3 regions of the Clostridium sp. JS66 genome follow, and region 3 is predicted to be linked to each of the others. Evidence: riboswitches for the same ligand, from Rfam matches in the RefSeq annotation. Region 3 holds a riboswitch; each other region holds the start of a gene.
What was found. A riboswitch is a leader RNA that binds a small molecule or an ion and turns the genes downstream of it on or off. The one in region 3 is predicted to bind ZMP and ZTP.
Positions count from the first base shown of each region.

Region 1: it holds a riboswitch for ZMP and ZTP, as region 3 does, so the genes downstream of both, Q6H37_RS15485 (phosphoribosylaminoimidazolecarboxamide formyltransferase) here and Q6H37_RS05145 (formate--tetrahydrofolate ligase) in region 3, are expected to answer to the same signal.
Region 2: it holds a riboswitch for ZMP and ZTP, as region 3 does, so the genes downstream of both, pflB (formate C-acetyltransferase) here and Q6H37_RS05145 (formate--tetrahydrofolate ligase) in region 3, are expected to answer to the same signal.

Region 1 is NZ_CP131467.1:3,324,645-3,329,963, reverse strand. Features, by position in the region: gene yjeM (glutamate/gamma-aminobutyrate family transporter YjeM) at 1-1,065, shown strand, start outside; gene Q6H37_RS15485 (phosphoribosylaminoimidazolecarboxamide formyltransferase) at 1,122-2,297, opposite strand; ZMP/ZTP riboswitch at 2,351-2,432, opposite strand; gene Q6H37_RS15480 (hypothetical protein) at 2,485-2,679, opposite strand; gene Q6H37_RS15475 (YitT family protein) at 3,055-3,912, shown strand; gene Q6H37_RS15470 (cell wall-binding repeat-containing protein) at 4,025-5,319, opposite strand, start outside.
Region 2 is NZ_CP131467.1:5,713,351-5,718,669, reverse strand. Features, by position in the region: gene Q6H37_RS26530 (glutathionylspermidine synthase family protein) at 1-150, opposite strand, end outside; gene Q6H37_RS26525 (hypothetical protein) at 180-488, opposite strand; gene Q6H37_RS26520 (hypothetical protein) at 494-1,144, opposite strand; gene Q6H37_RS26515 (hypothetical protein) at 1,216-1,401, opposite strand; gene Q6H37_RS26510 (transglutaminase domain-containing protein) at 1,719-3,251, shown strand; gene Q6H37_RS26505 (cupin domain-containing protein) at 3,393-3,737, shown strand; ZMP/ZTP riboswitch at 3,888-3,971, shown strand; gene pflB (formate C-acetyltransferase) at 4,049-5,319, shown strand, end outside.
Region 3 is NZ_CP131467.1:1,096,926-1,102,244, forward strand. Features, by position in the region: gene Q6H37_RS05130 (anaerobic nitric oxide reductase flavorubredoxin) at 1-60, shown strand, start outside; gene Q6H37_RS05135 (SagB/ThcOx family dehydrogenase) at 301-1,065, shown strand; gene Q6H37_RS05140 (VC0807 family protein) at 1,539-1,976, opposite strand; ZMP/ZTP riboswitch at 2,228-2,313, shown strand; gene Q6H37_RS05145 (formate--tetrahydrofolate ligase) at 2,458-4,134, shown strand; gene Q6H37_RS05150 (hypothetical protein) at 4,483-4,620, shown strand; gene Q6H37_RS05155 (YbjQ family protein) at 4,794-5,123, shown strand.

The DNA.
Region 1 (5,319 bases), 2.2 Mb from region 3:
GCTTCTAAAGGATTGGAAAAAATAACGAAAGTAACATCAGTGGGAGGTACTGCAGTAGCATTACTTAATATTGTACTATTAATAGGTGCAGTAGCCGTTTTAGTATTAAATGGTGGGCATTTAGCTCAACCAGTTGCGGCATCAGCTGCTTTTACACAATCACCAAATCCATCTTATCAAAGTACAATTAGTATATTATCATTTTTAGTATTCGCATTATTTGCTTATGGTGGAATAGAAGCGGTTGGAGGATTAGTAGATGAAACTGAAAATGCAGAAGTAACATTTCCAAAAGGTGTTACCATAGCAGCAATAATTATTGCTATAGGATATTCTTTAGGTATATTTTTATGTGGTATATTTACTAATTGGCAAGAAGTATTGTCAGTAAAAGGTGTTCACATGGGTAATGTTGCTTATGTGGTAATGCAAAATTTAGGATATCAGTTAGGAAAAGGTTTTGGACTTAGCCAGGCTGGTGCATTAACAATGGGAGCTTGGATGGCTAGATACATGGGATTGTCTATGTTCTTAGCATTAACAGGAGCATTCTTCACATTATGTTATGCGCCATTGAAACAATTAATAGAAGGTACACCAAAAGAATTATGGCCAGGAAAAATGGCTGAAATTAAAGATGGAATGCCTAAAAATGCTATGTGGATCCAATGTATATTTGTAATGGTATTTATATTACTAGTTTCTTTTGGAGGAGATGCAGCATCTAAATTCTTTGCAATATTAATAGAAATGACTAACGTAGCAATGACTCTTCCATATATGTTCTTGTCAGCTGCATTTATTGCTTTTAAGAAAAAAGAAAGTATTAAAAAACCTTTTGAAGTTTTTAAAAATCGTACTTGGGTACTTGTTGCTACTGTAGTAGTTACATTTACTATAGGTTTTGCAAATTTCTTTACAATAATAGAACCAGCAGTACATGGAAAAATAAAAGACACAATATGGATGCTTGCAGGTCCAGTAATCTTTAGTATAATTGGTTTGTTAATATATGGATCATATGAAAAGAAAAAACAGAAACATTTAGCATCACGTGATGTATAAAATATATAAAATAGGTTGTGCCATTTGGTACAACCTATTTTATATATTATGTATTTTTAATGGTGAAATAATCTTGTCCCAGAGAATGACATAGCTATGTTGTACTCGTCACAGGCTTCTATTACTAAATTATCTCTTAATGATCCTCCAGGCTGTACAATGTATTTAACTCCACTTTGAGATGCTCTATCTACATTATCCCTAAATGGGAAAAATGCATCTGAACCTAAAGAAACTCCAGTTAAATTTGAAAGCCAGGCGCTTTTTTCTTCTTTTGTTAATCTATCTGGTATTTCTTGTAATATATTTTTCCATTCTTTTAATTCCATAGAAGTAATATCATCTCTAAGATATTGATCTATAACATTGTCTCTATTTGGTCTTGAAACATCTTCTTTAAAGGGAAGATTAAGAACAGCTGGATGTTGTCTTAAAAACCATATATCTGCTTTAGATGCAGCAAGTCTAGTACAATGTATACGGGATTGCTGTCCTGCACCAACACCAATTACTTGACCATCTAAAACAAAGCAAACAGAATTGGATTGAGTATATTTTAGAGTAATCATGGAAATAAGTAAATCACGTTTAGCTTCATCACTAATATTTTTATTAATAGTAACTACATTATTAAGCATATCTTCTTTTATTATCACATTATTTCTTTTTTGTTCAAAGGTTATTCCATATATTTGTCTTTTTTCTATTTCATAAGGTTCATAATCCCAGTCCATTTGAATGATACAATAGTTTCCTTTTTTCTTTTTCATTAAAAGTTTTAAAGCTTCATCAGTATATCCTAATGCAATTATGCCATCTGAAACAGATTTACTTAAAATTTGTGCTGTAGGAAGATCTACTATATCACTTATAGCAACCCAATCACCAAAAGAGGACATTCTATCTGCACCTCTAGCACGTGCATAAGCACAAGCTACAGGAGATAAGTCAATATCTGATACAAAATAGGATTTCTTCAATGTATCACTTAATGGAACACCTACGGCAGCACCAGCAGGACTTACGTGTTTAAAGGAAGCAGCAGCAGGAAGTCCTGTAGCTATTTTCAATTCTTTAACTAATTGCCATGAATTGAAGGCATCCATAAAATTAATGTAACCAGGATTACCATTTAATATTTTAAAAGGCAGTGTTTTATTTTGAGCATAAATTTTTGCCGGCTTTTGATGTGGATTACATCCATACTTAAGTACAATTTCTTGATTTTTCATAAATTCAACCTCCAAAAAATAAAATAAAGCAAAAAACGCCTGGGTAAAATAATATATTCTACCCAGGCGGTCGATAACTTTTTTAAATCATGCTCCTTATGGTTAATTCCATTTCCGCCAGTTACATGATTACTAACTAAAGTATAACTTATATGAATTCCTAAGTCAAACATGAATTAAAATTTTATTATAAACTAAATAAAATTAATAATATAATCATTGGAAGAGCCGAAAATATAATATAGAGTATTGAAAAATCACTGTTATCATCCTTTGCTTGTTTTTCTTCAAGGCTATAGTGATTTTCAGGGTTGCTTATTATTTCAGTTATCTCTTCATTTTTATCCATTGCTTCTTCATTTAAAAAATTCAAACTTACCATAATATACACACCTCCACACTATGATTTAAATAAAAGTATAGCTTTAATATTAATCAATAATTGCATTTAAAGTATATTTATTCAATATATAAAGAATATATTAATAAAGTTTACTATTTGTTAATATTATTATATTCCTTTGAAAACGTTTTTACAATAGTTTTGTTAAATTTATCTATTATTTTTTCTTAATAATAGAAAATACTGTTATTAATTAGAAGTATTGTAAAGTTATTTTTAATGTTAACCATTGAAAATTGTGCGTCATAGTAATTTTTGATATAATATTAATATATGATATGTAAAATAAGTTAGAAATTTTACATATTTGTTTAAGTGACTGTGAAAAAGTCAAAAGAGTTAAGGGGGAATTTCATGATAAAAAAATATATGAATATTTATTCGAAAACCACTAAGGTTTTATTGATTATTTTAGGTGCAATTTTGTATTCTATTGGGTTAGAGATATTTTTAATTCCCAATAATATTATAGATGGTGGAATAGTTGGAATATCAATTATGATAAGTCATTTTACTAATATACCTCTTGGTATTCTTACGTTCATACTTAATATACCGTTTTTTGTTATTGGATATAAGCAAATTGGAAAAACATTTACCATATCAACTTTATTTTCTGTAGTATGCTACTCTATTGGAATATCTATCTTCAAGCCAATTCCAGGTATAACTCAAGATGTTCTTTTAGCTTCAGTTTTTGGTGGAATAATAGCAGGATTAGGAATAGGAATAATAATAAAAAGTGGAGGTTCTACTGATGGAGCTGAAATAGTTGCAATAATTTTAGATAAAAGGTTAACTTTTTCAGTAGGACAAATAGTATTGTTTTTCAATTTTTTTATATTAACTTCAGCAGGTTTTGTTTTTGGATGGGATAGGGCAATGTATTCCCTTATTGCATATTTCATAGCAATTAAACTTATAGATATTATAGTTGAAGGTATAGATGAGTCAAAGGCTGTATTTATTATTTCTAGCAAACATGAAGATATATCTCAAGCTATAATGGATAGGCTCGGAAGAGGAATAACTTTACTTAATGGAAAAGGAGGTTATAAAGGTGTTGCTACAGATGTGATATATGTGGTAGTATCACGTTTGGAAATTTCTAAATTAAAGTCAATTGTACATGGATTTGATGAAAATGCTTTAGTAACAATAGGAAGTGTTGATACATCAGGAAAGAGTTATAAAAAGAAAGCTATACACTAATAAAAATCTTAATATGGAAAAGTATAAAGCACTATCAAACTTATATAATGTTGATAGTGCTTATTTTTAATTATTAAGCAGTGTATTTTTATAACCTTTTATGGCAAGTAAATTATTTTGCTAAATTAATTTTAACACTTTCTGGAACAACTGCAGCTCCTCCAAATATTACTTCATTTATATAATTCTTTGTATTGATATAATTCTTTTGATTAATTATATTGCTATTTACAAGAATAACTGGAGCATTATATTTGGCTGCATATATACTACCTGATAAGGCATCTGGAAAATTTTCTCCTGAAGCAAAAGTTACTGTGGAACTATCTAAATCAAAGTATTTAGCTATATTTAATGAGGTTTCATACCTATCCCTTCCCCATATTCTCAATATATTATTATCAGAAAGGTTGGAATTACTTTTAATTTGTTCTTTTATATTGTCAGATATGACACCTGTTCCACCTATAATATATACTTTAGAAGGTTTAACTTTATTAATGGTTTGCATAGCAGAATCAGATAAAGTATTACTATCTGATAAAATTATTGGATAGCCCTTTGAAGCAGCTATAGTTGATATACTTAAACCATCTGCAAATACATCACCACCAGCTATAAATATTGGAGTACCTTCCTTAGCATCTATTTGATCATTTATAGTTTTTATAGTACTATATTTTGCATCATCACCACTAAGCCTTTTTATATTGGAGTATCCTGAATCCTTTAAGTTGTTTACTATATTGTTATTTACGTCTTCTTCATTTCCTAAAATATATATTGTTCCATCTTTACTTAAATGGGATTTTATATAGTTTAAAGTACTGATGTTTTCAAAAGAATAGCTGCCACATAAAAGAATAGGAGCATCTAATTTTTTAGCCAGCACACTTCCACTAAGGGCATTTTGAAAATTATAACCTGATGTAATAACCACATTATTAACTGTTCCATTATTTAGGTTTTCTGCAATTTTGCATGCTGTTTGAAATCTATCTTGTCCACTTAGTCGTGTACTTGAATATTTTTTATTACCAACACTAACAGGTGCCCAGTTATTTATTAATGCTTCAGCCTCGCCATCACTGCTTATACATCTTCCATAATATTCTTCAGAGTATGCCTGCCAATTTGGAAAATACAGTGTTTGATCATATCTATTTGATACTATTCCATTAGCTTTATAGTAAACATCGTTATCAAATGAGTTATCTACTGAGGTTGCATCTGTTAATTGTACATTATAAATACTGTTTTTACTTAAGAACAAATTGTTCCTAACCCAGTTTTTAACGGCGCCATCCATCATATAAATATCGTCAATGGAATTACCATAAAATACATTATTGTATATGTAATTGTTAGTGGCATTACTAGCAACAGCCATACCATAAGCATGATTGT
Region 2 (5,319 bases), 1.7 Mb from region 3:
TAGAAAATCTAAAGTTTCTGCAGATTCTTTCATATTATTTAGTGTTTTAGCATCCAGATAGAAGGGGCAGGGAGAAAATATGGTTTCTTTCCTTCTGCAATCTATCATGTAGTAGTCAAACAAAAGTTTATCAGTTAAAGAGTTGTACACTTTAAAATCATCTCCACAAAGTAATATATTTAACTAGATACGCTTCCAGCATGTACTCCAGAATATCCACCACTAGATGATGGGGTAGTCCAGGCTTTCCATCCGCTAGCAGTACCTGTATTTATACTAGATTTGCTGCCGCTGGATGTTGAACTAGAGTTAAATATAAAAGGTGTCGAATGTGAGTAAGAAGTAGACTGGCTTTGATTATCATCTTCCTTATCTTTGTCTTTATTTTGATGTGCACAACCAGTTAATGCTAATGGATTTACTAACACCATCGATACTGCAAGACTTAGTGCAGCAGCTTTATATTTCCATGATTTTTTATTATCCATAAATTTTATTCTCCAATCATATATTTGTTTACCTCTATACTATAATGCTCTAGATAATCAAAATAACAAGAAATATCTTCTTTAATAGATGTTTTATAAATATAAACTACATTGGCAAAGTTTAATTCCTTTAACAATTCGTAAGAGGGCATATCCTCCTCGGTAGTTTCATATTGGTTATTAAAGCAGTTTTCTTCAGTGCCTGTGGAATCAGAGATATATCTGTCGTTATCTAATATAAAGATATAACCTTCAGTTTTTATATCACAAATTTTTTCTCCGCAAGTAATTAAATTACTTATAAAATCTTCTCCTTGCACTAAACCATAAGGATGAAGTATAGCATTAAAAGTAAGTATAGGCTTTATCTTTAGGCTGTTTTGAAGCATGCAGGCAAATTTAATACTTTCACTTCCAGGTATGTCTAAGATGAAAATAGTATTATGCCTCTTATATTTATTTATTATATGCTTAGTTTCGTTAAGTTCTTTTGTTTCATTACATGTAATATCAAATTTTTTTATAATAAAGTTTGGATAGTTTTTAATAGAAACAAATGGCGTGGATTTAAAAAAGCACTGAAAAGGTTCAGTACCATTTTTCCACTTTAAATAGATATCATATATATTATAATTATCAAGATAATTCAAACTCATATAACTGGTTATGAAAATTATAACAAAACATAACCATACTCCTCTCCTAATTATTTTAGGTTAATGTTTTTTTAATAAACGATAGCTACAAATTTATTTACATTTATTATATGAGTATATCCATTAAGATCCTTTATTACTAAAAAACCTTCTCTTTGAACCTCTATACTTACATCATTTATGACTATATCTGGATTCGAATTATTATAGGATTCTGCAGAAGTGTAAAGATTTAAAGTTTTCCTTTCAGTAAACATTTTGTATATCCTCCTTAATATTTATATATTTTGAATTTATACAAATATTATCATCTTATAGGAATCTATTCAATAACGATTTTAGGTTAAATATTGTAAAAAAAGAAGATTTATAAATATAAAATATGGTTCTAATAACTATTACATGAGTTTTGGCTTATTATCTTATAAATAATAAATAAATTTAAATATATTTATCACTATGTATATAAAAATAATTTGTTATAAAAGAAGTTATTTTTGAGAACTTAAGGAAACTAAGATAAAATATATGGTATAATGTATACAAATTTATTTTGCAAAAGGAAGTGAAATATGTGAAAAGAATTTGGAAATTAATCACTAGTATGATAGTTATATCTTTAGTTACTTTTGCACCCGTTTTTGTACAAGCATATGGAGTAAAAGGTTCAACTGAAAATTCTGATTATAATATTAAAATAAATAATATTAATGAAAAATATTATAGTGGAAATATAAGCAGGAAAAATAAAAATCTTCTTAATGCATCTGTACAACAGCAAGTAAAACAACCTAATCTTTTATATAGTAATAATTCTTGCAGTACTATAGATCAAATTAAACAAGTAGCCAAAGATAATTATTTAAATAGAAATACAAGTTTTTCCATACATTATACAGGAAACTTTTCGGATTTAAAAGGTATATTGAATGAAGTACTAGATTATATTGATGAATCTGATGATTATTTGGCAAACTCTATTGTAAGCTCTGAAGTAAGGTATCATGGATATAATCAAGATGTAGATATAGATTTTACTGTAGAATATTTATTAACATATGATCAGGAAAATTGGGTAGATCAAAAGGTGAATTCTATACTTCAAAATATAATAAGAACTTCTATGACACAAGATCAAAAGGAAAAGGCTATACATGATTACATAGTTGCAAATACTGCTTATGATGAAACTCTTGTAAAGCATAGTGCTTATGACGCATTGCATGATGGAACTACAGTATGTCAAGGATATGCACTTTTAGCATATAAAATGTTAAATAAAGCAGGTGTACCAGCCAAAATTGTAGTTGGTATGGTAGATGGAAGTAGTGTAGAAAATCATGCTTGGAATTTGGTAAATCTTAATGGAAAGTGGTATCAATTAGATTGTACATGGGATGATCCTGTGCCAGATGTTCAGGGAAGAATAAGCTATGATTATTATAATTTAACAGATGATCAATTGGCTAAAGATCATGACTGGAATAGATCAAAGTATCCAAGTGCTAATACAAATTATGATTTAAGTATTACTAATGTACCAGTTAAGTCTGTGGTATTGGACAAACATCAGATAACTTTAAAAGTGGGAGAAATTACATCATTAACTGCAAATGTATTACCAGCTAATGCTTCAGATAACTCAATAAATTGGAAATTTGATGCACAGGGATTAATTTCTTTCGATGGAATAAGTATAAAGGCTTTAAAACCTGGTAAGGTTTATATAAATGCAGTATCAAATGATGGAGCCTTTAAAGATACTTGTGTTGTAACAGTAGTTAATGATACAGAAGTAGACTTTAATAATTCTAGACAGTGGCAAGAAAAGACAGGTATAGATCCCAATAAGTCATGGAGACTAAAGTTTACTAAAAGTGTAGCTAGTTCTACAGCAAATAAAGACAATATATATGTATTGGATGAATTATATAACAGAGTAGATGTTGATATAAGTTTTGATGTGACCAAAGATATTTTAGTAGTTAAACCTGCACAAAGTTATCAATCAGGTAAAGTATATTATTTAGTGGTAACTACAAATGTTGCTTCTGATTCAGGACAAAAAATATCTACACCTATTATAATGAAATTTACAATTAAATAGTAAAAAATAACAGCTAACTTTTAGCTGTTATTTTTTGTAATGAAATTTATTATGCTGTAACTAATGGTACAGATTAATTATATAATTTGTATTACTATTTAAATATAAGGAAATACTTATATTGTTAGGAGGTAAGAAATTATGGAGAAACATTTTATAAAGAATATCGATTTTGCAAAACCATTAGAGTTTGAAGGACTTGTAGACTATGAAGAGGGAAGAGTTGTAAGTAGAACTTTAGCTCAAGGAAAAGCTCTTAGTGTAACTTTATTTGCATTTGATAAAGGTGAAGAAATTAGCTCCCATTCGGCAGGAGGGGATGCTATGGTTTATATTCTTGATGGTGAATCTGAAATAACCATAGGCGATGAGAAGTTTAACGTTAAAAAGGGTGAAACTATAGTAATGCCAGCACATGTACCACATGCACTTTTGGCTGCAGAAAAGTTTAAAATGCTATTAGTAGTGGTTTTTAGTTTGACATAATTAAAAAATAATGTAGGTATTTATGAGTATTTTTATATTTATAAATTGACAAACAACGAATTATTGTTTACTATTATATTATTAAATTTAAAAAAACTAAAAAATCATTATTTAATTCTATGTAAAAGTCATGCAATTAAAGATTTTTTAGCAGAATCACATAACTGGCGGAAGTGGAGTTTACCACAGGGAGTGTGATTTATAAGAAAAATGTCGACCGCCTGGGCAAACTGTCCAGGCGGCTTTATATTTTTTGAAGCTTCCTGGATATGTAAAGAAATATTTTAATTAGGTAGGGAGGCATTTTTATGATTATGAAACAATGGCAAGGATTTAAATCAGGTATATGGACAGAGGAAATCGACGTAAGAGAATTCATACAAAAAAACTATACAGCATATGAAGGTGACAAAAGCTTTTTAGAAGTACCAACAGAAAAAACAAAGAAGCTTTGGAAAGAAGCAGAAGAGTTAATTATAGAAGAAATTAAAAAAGGAATTATAGATGTTGAAACCAATGAAATTTCAGGTATAAATAATTTTAAACCTGGTTATTTGGACAAGGAAAATGAAGTTATAGTAGGATTTCAAACAGACGCACCACTAAAGAGAATAATGAATCCTTTTGGTGGAATGAGAATGGTAGAACAGTCCTTAGAAGAATACGGCTTTAAGATGAATGAAAATATAGAAAATTATTTTAGTAAGTATAGAAAAACTCATAATCAAGGAGTATTTGATGCTTATACAGAAGCTGCAAGAAAAGCAAGAACGGTTGGACTTCTTACAGGACTTCCAGATGCTTATGGTAGGGGAAGAATAATAGGAGATTACAGAAGAATAGCTCTTTATGGAATAGACTTTTTAACAGCACAGAAGAAAAAAGATCTAAATGAGCTAGTAGGACCAACTACAGATGAACTTATAAGACTTAGAGAAGAAGTATCAATGCAGATTAGAGCTTTAGGTGAAATAAAAGCTATGGCGGCATCTTATGGCATAGATATATCAAAGCCAGCATCAAATGTTGTAGAAGCAGCTCAATTCTTATACTTTGGATATTTGGCAGGAGTAAAAGAAAATAATGGAGCAGCAATGTCTATAGGAAGAAATACAACATTCCTTGATATATATATAGAAAGAGATTTAAAAAATGAGGTTATAACAGAAGCAGAAGCACAAGAGATAATAGATCAGCTTGTTATAAAATTAAGAATGGTAAGACATTTAAGAACACCAGAGTATAATGATTTATTTGCAGGGGATCCTAACTGGGTGACAGAATCCATAGGCGGAATTGGAGTAAATGGGAAATCATTGGTTACAAAGACAGCTTATAGATTTTTACACACATTAACTAATTTAGGACCAGCACCAGAACCAAACATGACAGTTTTATGGTCAGAAAAGCTGCCACAAAACTTCAAAAATTATTGTGCTGAAATGTCCATAAAAACAGACTCTTTGCAGTATGAAAATGATGATATAATGAGACCAATATATGGAGATGACTATGGTATAGCTTGCTGTGTATCTGCTATGGAAATAGGAAAGAGAATGCAGTTCTTTGGAGCAAGAGCAAA
Region 3 (5,319 bases):
GAGGGAATAAGCAGGTGCAGAGAGTTTGGAAGTAATGTTTTAGAAAAAATACAAGTCTAATTTTAGGAATACAATTAAAAATTATTATATGTTTTAGTGTGTAACCTAAGTTACAGAAATAATTTTTATAGGGTAGTATACTTAAATAAAGTAAGTGATAATAGTTAAGAGATAATTAAACTAATATATAACAGTTAAATAAAGTTAATATATAGAATAGCCAAGAAAAACAGTAGTGCTTTAAGTAGTATTTCTGTTTTTCTTAAAGTTTAATTATACTTATATAATAAGGAGCAAGGTATGAACAGATATAAAAAGAATAGGGAGTTTTTAAAAGCAAATTTTCAGATTTTAGATGAAGTTCAAACAGACAGACAAAAGGGACTGCCATTCCCTGCTTTTCAAAAAGAATATGATAGCGATTCAATATTAATTGATTTACCTGAAGTATCTAAAGATATATTATCAAAAAGCAATGTATTTGATTGTTTAGAGAATAGGCGTAGTATAAGAAAGTATGCTGAAGAAAGCATTAGTTTAGAGCAATTGTCATATTTGCTCTGGGCAACTCAAGGAATTCAAAAAGTTATGAATAACAATATGACTACGATAAGAAGAGTACCTTCAGGTGGAGCAGCACATACATTTGAGACATATTTGATAATAAATATGGTTGAAGGATTGAATAAAGGAATATATAGATATTTGCCTTTAGAACATAAACTAGTATTTATTAATACTATAGAAGAGATGGAAATGAAAATTGATCAGGCAACACCTAGACAACCCTTTGCACCAAATTTTGCTTCTAAGAGTGCAGTATTGTTTGCATGGAGTTGTATTCCCTATAGAGCAGAATATAAATTTGATGTGACAGCCCATAAAAAGATTTTACTTGATGCTGGGCATCTCTGTCAGAATCTTTACATAGCAGCAGAATCTGTAGAATGTGGAACATGTGCTATTGGAATTTATGATCAAAATCTTATTGACCAAATGTTAAATTTGGATGGAGAAAATGAATTTATAGTATACATGGCGGCAATAGGTAATAAACAGAGGTAATATTTTAATAAAGTATAGGAAGTATACTATAATAAATAAAGAATATCAAATGTTAAAAGCATAATTTATATAAATAGAAAGTAAATCCCTTAGTTATAATATGAATAACATTAGGGATTTTTTTATTTATCATCTTTATCCGATGACTACCTGCTCTAATACTCCCACTTCTCCAAGTGGGAGCAAAGAGCAGCTACGTCTCTGGATAAGTTCTTCTAAGACTCAGGTGGAGAGAGGTATTCCTCATAAGCAAACTCTACCTGAGTTTAAGAATAACTTAATAAAATCCTTCTATTTAGCTCTTTTGTTATACCATTTTGGAAATGCAATTGAGAAAGCTAAAAGTAATGGAGTAGAAATATTAGTGTAAAGAGTAATTATAGTAAAATATGAACTCATAGATACATAATGCAATAATATAACGCCAACAACTGCTTGGCTTACATTTAAAATTCCCCATGCAATGGTAAGAATTACCCAAATTGATTTATAAGATTTTTTTTCTTAACTTCTTCTGGAACATTTTTAAGATATATTTGTTCTGCTATAACTTGAATTAATGGCTTTTTAATTAGCACAGATAAAAAGAAGACTAAAGCATATAAAACATCTCTCACTATTGGTGCTAATAGATAAAAATTTGGATTATTTGAAACTACAGTACCTAGCAAACCGATTCCAGAAAAAGCAGCGGTAATTACTGCAAGGGCATTAATCTCATAGTCTTTAATAAAATTAAGGATCACTACACCAATACTCCAAATACCTGCTAATATTATACCCTTAAGTGTCATGTTAATTTTATTAAAGCTTAAGCATATTAAAACAGGAATAATAGCACTAATGATAAAATCTTTGTTTAAAATATTGTTTATTATTGAATTATTATTATTTGTATTCATCTTTTCCATAACTTCAGTCCCCTTTTCAACTATTACATAAAATTATTATTTAAATTTGATTTATATATCAGAGTGATATACTGTGTCTTTATTATATATCACTCTGATATATAAAGTCAACATGTTTTTTATGAAAACTATATACAAATCTTTTTATATTTACTAATTGACATAATTAGCATTATCATTTAATATTAAGATACAGTGATAAAATTTACAATTACATGTTTATTGAAGCAGTAATTTTTATTTTGAAAATTTAAGAGTCGCACGACTGGCGGAAGTGGAGTTTACCACAGGGAGTGTGATTTATAAAGTATAAATGTCGACCGCCTGGGCAAATGTGTCCAGGCGGTTTTACGTTTTTTGTTAACTGTTGGACATCTTTAATTAAATCTAAAGAAAAATTTTATGTAAAGTTAAACAATCTCCTTAATATCTAATACAAAGGAGATAAAAATAAAAAAATTAGAGATGGGGGTAATTTAAAATGGGTTTTAAATCAGACATTGAAATAGCACAGGAGTGTAAACCACAAGACATAAGGAAGATAGCTGAAAAAATAGGTATTTCTGAAGATGACATTGAGCTTTATGGAAAATATAAGGCTAAAGTAGATTACAACTTATTAAAGAAAACTCCAGGAAAAAAAGGTAAGCTAATTCTTTGTACAGCAATTAATCCAACACCAGCAGGAGAAGGAAAAACTACTACATCAATAGGTGTAGCTGACGCTTTATCAAAATTAGGCAAAAATACAATAGTTGCATTAAGGGAACCATCATTAGGACCAGTATTTGGAGTAAAAGGTGGAGCAGCAGGTGGTGGATATGCACAAGTTGTTCCAATGGAAGACATTAACTTACATTTTACTGGAGATTTTCATGCAATAGGAGCAGCTAACAATTTATTAGCAGCAATGTTGGACAATCACATATATCAAGGAAATGCTTTAGACATTGATCCAAGAAGAATAGTTTGGAGAAGATGTGTTGATATGAACGACAGACAATTAAGATTTGTTGTTGACGGTATGGGGGGAAAAGTTAACGGAGTACCAAGAGAAGATGGATTTGATATTACTGTTGCTTCAGAAATAATGGCTATATTTTGCTTAGCTAGCGATATAGAAGACTTAAAAGCTAGACTTGCTAGAATAGTTGTAGCATATACAAGGGCTGGAGAACCTGTAACAGCTGGACAAATAAATGCGCAAGGTGCTATGACTGCATTGCTTAAAGATGCATTAAAACCAAATCTAGTTCAAACTCTTGAAGGAACACCAGCATTTGTTCATGGCGGACCATTTGCAAATATAGCTCATGGATGTAACTCAATAATGGCTACAAGAATGGCTACTCATTTTGCAGATTATGTAGTTACAGAGGCAGGTTTCGGAGCTGACCTTGGAGCTGAAAAATTCTTAGACATTAAATGTAGAATGGCAGGACTCAAACCAGATGCAGTTGTAATAGTTGCTACAGTAAGAGCATTAAAATACAATGGCGGAGTACCAAAAGCTGATTTAAATAATGAAAACTTAGAAGCTCTTGAAAAAGGACTTCCAAATTTATTAAAGCATGTTGAAAATATAACTAAGGTATTTAAATTACCAGCAGTAGTAGTAATAAATGCATTTCCAACCGATACTCAAACTGAATTAAAATTAGTTGAAGATAGATGTAAAGCTCTTGGAGTAAATGTTAAACTATCAGAAGTTTGGGCAAAAGGTGGAGAAGGTGGAGTTGAAGTTGCTAAGGAAGTAATAAGATTAATAGAAACAGAAGAAAACAACTTCCAATTTGCTTATGATGCAGAACTCCCAATAAGAGAAAAAATAAGAGCTATAGCCCAAAAGATTTATGGTGCTGATGATGCAGTATTTACAGCACAAGCTGAAAAAGAAATTGATGAATTAGAGAAAAATGGATTTGGTAAAACTCCAGTATGTATGGCCAAAACTCAATATTCTTTAACTGATGATCAGACTAAACTTGGAAGACCAACAGGCTTTAAAGTAACTGTAAGACAAGTAACAGTTTCAGCAGGAGCAGGTTTTGTTGTTGCTTTAACTGGAGCAATAATGAAAATGCCAGGACTTCCTAAAGTTCCAGCAGCTGAAAAAATTGATGTTAATAAAGATGGAGTAATAAGCGGATTATTCTAGTAAGTATCTTGTTTATATAATCTCAAAAATTAATATAAAAAATAAGAAGCCAATGTTTTAGTGGTATTTTGTATACTGAAGCATTGGCTTCAATTTATAGTAAAGATATAATAAATCACTATAATATTAATGAATAAAATTGCATTTAAGATAATATTCTAAATATTTTCAATATTCTTTTTAAAAGGTAGTGACATTTATTTATAAAAATATTATAATAGTATTATAAAATAACAAAAAACATATGTAATATAAGTGTTAAACAAAAGGGGAAGCCTACTACTATGATTTTGTTGTAACTAAACTTATTTGAAATGCATATTAATGGGTAAAAGGGGAGTGGTTTTCATGAAAGATATTATTAATGAAAATAAAAAAGATGTTCAAGCTGCTAAAAGAGATAAAAAAGCAGTTAAAAAAATAAGAAGAAGAGAATCACATAAGTTTCTTTTCGATATGGTTAGTGTTCTATTTAGTAGGGGTTAAAATTTTTAATACGGTATCAGCAGAGTTCTTTCTGCTGTTTTTTTCTTTGTGGTAATTTAATATTTTCAATGACATACTTATCTTTGTAATTTTATCAAGCAGAATTTATCATATCTATTTGAAAAATTCAAGCTGCGGTCTAAGCTAGAATTAAGAAGGGGGAGAATAATAATATGGATAAATCAATGGTAACAACAGCATTTGATATAGCAGGATATAAGATTATAGAAAATTGTGGATTAGTGAGAGGCGTAATTGTTCGTTCAAGAAGTGTTATAGGAAACATAGGAGCTGGATTACAAAGTCTTGTAGGAGGAAATATATCTTTGTATACAGAACTTTGTGAACAAACCAGAGAAGAATCATTTGAACTAATGATGAAGCATGCCGATGAAATAGGTTCAAATGCTATTATTGGAGTCAGATACGATGCTAATGAAGTAACACAAGGAATAACAGAAGTTTTATGTTATGGAACGGCAGTTAAAGTAGAAAAGGAATAATTAAGAAAGCATCTGCATTGATTTGTAGATGTTTTTTTATTAGAAATATGGGTATCATTAAAATAAAAAGAAACTTAATTTAATAAAATATTAAAAAAAATAGAGAATATACTTGTTAAGATGATATAATAAAGAGATTGAGAAAATGGGAAATTGAAATTAGTTTATATAGATAAAATAATTAACAAATTTGGAG